2 regions of the Dryocola mayonis genome follow, and region 1 is predicted to be linked to the other one. Evidence: predicted binding sites of a transcription regulator. Region 1 holds the regulator's gene; the other holds the start of a gene.
The links. The regulator Fur, encoded in region 1, represses iron uptake genes when iron is present. The targets are predictions, from matches to a motif close to ATAATAATGAGAACNACTATCAA.
Positions count from the first base shown of each region.

Region 1 (3,112 bases):
ACGTTTAAGGGCAAACGTAGCGCGCTGGCGCTTGCAATTGCAGGCGTCACGGCGCTTTCAGGTATGGTTACCGTTCCGCAGGCGGCGGCCGCGGGATTTATCGATGATTCAACCCTCACCGGCGGTATTTATTACTGGCAGCGTGAGCGTGACCGTAAAGACGTTAATACCAGTAAATACGAAACCAACCTTTCCCATTCGACCTGGAACGCCAACCTGGATTTCCAGTCCGGCTATGTGGCCGATATGTTTGGTCTGGATATTGCGGCCTTTACCGCGATTGAAATGGCGGAAAATGGCGACAGCGGGCACCCGAACGAAATCGCATTCTCATCAAAAAATAAAGCCTATGACGAAGACTATTCCGGCGACAAGAGCGGAATCAGCCTTTATAAGGCGGCGGCGAAATTTAAATACGGGCCGGTTTGGGCGCGGGCGGGCTACATTCAGCCAACCGGCCAGACTTTGCTGGCTCCGCACTGGAGCTTTATGCCGGGCACCTATCAGGGCGCTGAAGCCGGCGCCAGTTTCGATTACGGCGATGCGGGCGCGCTGAGCTTCTCCTATATGTGGACGAACGAATATAAAGCGCCATGGCATCTGGAGATGGACAAGTTCTATCAGAACGACAGGCACACCAAAGTCGACTACCTGCATTCAATCGGCGCAAAGTATGACTTCAAAAACGATCTGGTGCTTGAGGCGGCCTTCGGTCAGGCAGAAGGGTACATTGACCAGTACTTTACCAAAGCAAGCTACAAATTTGATATCGCTGGCAGCCCGCTGACCACCAGCTACCAGTTCTACGGGACCAGGGACAAAGTCTCAGACGGCGGCATTAACGATATTTACGACGGCACAGCCTGGCTGCAGGCGCTAACCCTCGGTTACAAAATTGGTCAGGTCGACCTGCGTCTGGAAGGAACCATGGTGAAGGCCGAAGGGCAGCAGGGGTTCTTCCTGCAGCGTATGACCCCAACCTATGCCTCCTCAAACGGGCGTCTTGATGTATGGTGGGATAACCGCTCCGACTTTAACGCCAACGGCGAAAAAGCGCTGTTCGCGGGCGCGATGTATGACCTGAGCAACTGGGATCTGGCCGGCTGGGCGGTGGGCGCATCTTACGTTTACGCCTGGGATGCAAAACCCAGCTCCACGCCAACGACCGATGGCTACTACGACGCCGATCGCCGTCTGAAGGAATCCTCTTACAGCCTCGATGCGTCATATACCGTTCAGGATGGCCGAGCGAAAGGCACGCTGTTTAAGCTGCACTTTACCCAGTATGACAACCATTCCGATATCCCAAGCTGGGGCGGCGGCTACGGCAACATCTTCCAGGATGAGCGCGACGTGAAGTTCCTCGTTATCGCACCTTTCACTATCTTCTGATGGGCAGCCGGGCGCAAAAGCGCCCGGCTTGTTAAGTTTCTCTGGCCCATAAAAAAACCGGTGAGTTTCCTCACCGGTTTTTTGTCTCTGCTTTCCCGAAGGGAAAGCAAGAGTGCGGATTACTTCTCGCTGATTTCGTGGGCGTTTTCGTCGGTACGGCAGTCGCCTTCGGCGCAGTGGCCATACAGGTAAAGACTGTGGTTAGTCAGCCGAATCCCGTGGCGGGTCGCGATTTCACGCTGGCGGGCTTCGATTGAATCATCGCTGAATTCAATGACTTTGCCGCAGTCCAGGCAAATCAGGTGGTCGTGATGATGCTGCTGAGTCAGTTCAAAAACCGACTTGCCGCCTTCGAAATTATGGCGGGTAACGATACCCGCGTCGTCAAACTGGTTCAGCACGCGGTAAACCGTGGCCAGACCAATCTCTTCACCCATATCAATCAGACGTTTGTATAAGTCTTCCGCACTGACGTGATGGTTAACCGGTCCCTGCAACACTTCAAGGATTTTTAATCGCGGAAGCGTGACTTTCAGGCCGGCCTTCTTTAATGCGGTGTTGTTGTCAGTCATGCGGAAATTGTCCTGTTGCTTAACGTTATGCTCGGACTCGTTGAGCGTTAAGTGAATGCGTTTCATTATATACCCTTCTTTTGAGGGTATAGTACAGCCACGTCTAAATAGAAACTGTAAGTTAAAGCATAACAGCTAAAAAATCGTGGCTGAGTCACCCTTTGCTGGCGGTGCAGCAAACGCGACCTGTGGGGTATTGTACAGGGATAGACAAAAAAGTTACAAAAATGTAGCGATTATTTTCATTGGTAATGCCTATCAATACGGCGCAAACCTTGGCCTGCGCCGTTACGCATCAGGCGTTGAGGATATCGGCCAGGTTGAGCTCTTCCGCAACCTGCCTGGTCCATTTCTCCACGCGCTCGGCGGTCAGCTCCGGCTGACGGTCTTCATCAATGGCCAGGCCTACAAAGTGGTCGTCGTCAGCCAGACCCTTCGACGCTTCGAAGTGGTAGCCCGCCGTCGGCCAGTGGCCTACGATTGCCGCGCCGCGTGGTTCAATGATGTCGCGAATGGTGCCCAGCGCGTCGCAGAAATATTCCGCGTAATCTTCCTGATCGCCACAGCCGAACAGCGCAACCAGCTTGCCGTTGAAATCCACTTCTTCAAGAGTCGGGAAGAAGTCATCCCAGTCGCACTGCGCTTCGCCATAGTACCAGGTAGGGATGCCCAGCAGCAGAATGTCGAACCCTTCGAGATCTTCCTTGCTGCTTTTTGCAATGTCACGCACTTCAGCAACATCTTTACCGAGCTGTTTTTGAATCATTTTTGCGATATTTTCGGTATTACCGGTATCGCTGCCGAAAAAAATGCCTACGATTGCCATGAGTTAAATAACCTCTTGAAACTTAATGGTATGGTGGCGGAGAATTGCCCACAGATGGGGCAATGATAGCAGAACAGGTCAGGGTGCGGAAACAGCTATCACAGCGCTGTGCACAGTCTGCAACATGATGGCGCTTTAAGCGCCGTTTTTTATTTGATGACGGGGCGAAATAGCGAACGGCTAGCTCAGATGCTGCTTTAGCTGGGCTAATAACATCTCTTCAATCAGCTCGCTGCGGCTGATGTTTCTGGCTTCAGCAAGTTGGTTAAGGGCATCCACCGCTTCGTTGTTGAGTTTCAGCTCAACGCGCTTCAGGCCGCGT
Region 1 is NZ_CP150452.1:1,272,462-1,275,573, forward strand. Features, by position in the region: gene chiP (chitoporin ChiP) at 1-1,392, shown strand, start outside; gene fur (ferric iron uptake transcriptional regulator) at 1,512-1,964, opposite strand; gene fldA (flavodoxin FldA) at 2,260-2,790, opposite strand; gene ybfE (LexA regulated protein) at 2,971-3,112, opposite strand, start outside.

Region 2 (3,112 bases), 760 kb from region 1:
TTTATAATCGTTTCTAAACCAGGTCACGCCCGCGTTATAGCCTGCCCGGGCAAACTCAAGGCCGATTTCTTTATTGATGCTGATTTCCGGGTCCAGATCGTCGTTGCCCAGCAGATAACAGCTTCCCGTCGTGATGGTGTTTGGACAGCCGTTGCCGCGGGTCGAAAGCAGATAGCCTTCGCTGGACTGATACAGGTTTGGCGCTTTAAAGGCGCGGGCGATGCCGGCTTTCAGCTTGAAGAAATCGCCCAGGCCCTGAGAAATATTGAGGCTCGGGCTCCAGTTGCCGCCGAACTGGTTGTGATAGTCAAAGCGCAGGCCGGGGATAATATAGGTGCTTTCGGCCGCTTCGATATTGTCTTCAAAATAAACGGCGCTGGTGCTGGCGCTATTTTTGGTGCTGCGCGAGGAGGGATCGCCCGAGACGCCGCCGATGTCCACGCCCGAGGCGGCCGTCGCGGTCATGGACGCCGGGTCGTTCAGCGCCTGGCGTTCCCACTCCGCGCCAAGCGTAACGGTCTGGTCGAACAGCAGGAATAACGGAACGTTCACCTCGGCAGTAGAGCGGTAATCCTCAAGGCGGCTGGTGTCGTAGGTGGTGTCGTTGATCATGCCTTCAACTTTGCCCGTAGAACCTTCTTTTAGCCGCGTGTTGTTGGTTTTCTCATAGTAGAAGCCGATTTTTGACTGCCCCCAGTCCCAGACGCCGTTGTGCGTAATCCCGTAGTTCTGGCGGTACAGACGGTTAGTTTCCTGGCCGTAAAGCTGCTCGATCAGGCCGTTCGGGCTAAGGTTCGCGTTGCTGTACTGCGTATCCCCCGCGTAGATATTGCCCTGGCGGCTGTAGCCGTACTCAAAGTCGAAAATCTGCGTTGGCGTGAGTTTCCAGGAAAGCACGGCGTTAATGTCTTTGTTGCGTACGCCCTCACGCCCGGCGGCATAGGAGCCGTTTTGCTGGGTGTTGATATCGTAAGCATCCGCGTCGGTTTTATTGATGTTGCCGTACAGGCGCATGGTGAGCGCGTCACCCGCCAGCGGGCCGCTCAGGTTAAAGTTAGCGCGCCTGGTGGCGCCTTCCTTGTCGTTTTCCGGCTGATTGGTATAGAGGGACAGTGCGCCATGCCAGTCGTTGGTCGGGCGTTTGGTGATGATATTAACCACGCCGCCCGCGGCGCCGGAACCGTAGCGGGCGGCGGCCGGGCCGCGCAAGACCTCAATGCGTTCGACCATTTCCGCCGGCACCCAGTTGCTGTCGCCGCGGGAATCCCTTTCGCCGCGCCAGCTGTAACGCACGGCGTTGCGCGAGGTGACCGGCACGCCGTCGACAAGAATCAGGGTGTTTTCCGGACCCATGCCGCGGATATCGATCTGGCGGTTGTTGCCGCGGCTGCCGCTTGCGCTGTTGCCGGTAAGGTTAACGCCGGGCATTTTACGAATGATGTCGGAGAGGTCGTTGACCGGGGGATCTTTTTTAATATCTTCGGCGGTGATAATCGACACGCCGGGCTGCTGTTTTAATTCCTGTTCAGCGGTAGCCTGTACCACCATAGTATCGCCGCCGTCCAGCATCGGCTCTTCCGCCGCCCAGACCCCGCTGCTGCAAAGCCCCGCCATCAGCACCGCCAGCCGACTCTTTGTGTAATTATTTTTTACATTCATGCGTGATATTTCCATATTGTGAAACAAATTAGCGCAGGGTTCTGGATAGTAATGATAATTGTTATCATTACAACCTCAGGCGGCAATCTTCATAATTTCCCCACATTTGACCCACAATCTTTACGTCTGAAAATTATTTTTCCATATTCATCAAATAATTATGATTATGTTAATTTGTTAATGATAATTATTTACTTTTGCTTGCAGATAATGATAATCATTACCACCTGAATGTTTGCCCCCCCAACAAGGAGATATATGTTTTCTTCAACGGAATTTGCAGCCCCGGCTAAACGCCGCGCTTTGCCTGTGCTTGCGCTCTCAACCCTGCTGTTTTCAGCTTCTCTATTCGCCGATACCAGCTTCACCCTCGATCGTAAACCGGTAGGCAAAGGCGCTTACGAGATGGCCGTTACCGGCGAGCCTTCGGCGCTGTACGTGGCGACTTCCCAGAGCCGCAAGCTGGACAAGGGCGGGGTGGTTTACCGTCTGGATCCGGCCACGCTTGAAATTACCCAGGCCATCCACAACAACCTGAAGCCGTTCGGCATGGCCGTGAACCGCACCACGGGCACGCTGTTCCTCGGCAACACCACCAGCAGCGCGGTGACCGCCGTTGATGTGAAGTCGGGCAACGTGAAGAAATCCCTGGTGCTCGACGAGCGTCAGCGTACAAAAGAAGTGCGTCCTTTCGCACCTCGCGAGCTGGTCGTCGATGAAACAACCAACACCCTTTACGTAGGCGGGCTGGGTCCGTCAAGCGTGCTGTGGGTGGTGGATGGCGATAGCCTGACGCTGCGCACCACCGTTGAAGGGCTGGGTAAAATGGCTACCGGCCTGGCTATCGACGCGAAGGCCGCCCGCATTTATATGACCAACGGCGATAATGAGTTCATCACCATCGATACCGCGACGAACAAAGTTATCGCGCGCAGCAAACTGGAAGAGGGTGAGCATTTCTACCTGAACCTGAGTCTTGATACCGAGAACCATCGCGCGTTCATCACCGACTCTAAATCGCCGCAGCTGTTGGTGGTGGATACCCGCAACGGCAAAGTGCTGAAGAAAATCGAGCTGCCGGTCTCGCTGGCCGTGCTGTATAACGCTCAGCGCAACGAGGTGTACGTCACCCACCGCGAAACGGGCAAGGTCAGCGTGATCGATGCGAAGACCTACCGGGTGCTCAACACCATTGATACCCCGACGCATCCTAACAGCCTGGCGCTGTCCGCCGATGGCCAGACGCTGTTTGTCAGCGTCAAGCAGCCTGGCTCGCGCGATAAAGAGCCGGCCAGCCCGGACGACGTAGTGCGTATTAGCTTTAAATAACCGCCTCTCTAAACAACCCTCAGCGTGAGGGTTGTTTTTTTACCTGCCGCCGTTAGCTAAAAATTAACTTAGCTTTGCCAGGCAAAAAGTCTATTCATATAAATATCGATTCTTTTAATTGTTA
Region 2 is NZ_CP150452.1:2,028,464-2,031,575, forward strand. Features, by position in the region: gene WLO32_RS09850 (TonB-dependent siderophore receptor) at 1-1,614, opposite strand, end outside; gene WLO32_RS09855 (YncE family protein) at 1,918-2,988, shown strand.
Region 2: the regulator Fur is predicted to act here: its motif matches at 1,705-1,727, upstream of WLO32_RS09850 (TonB-dependent siderophore receptor).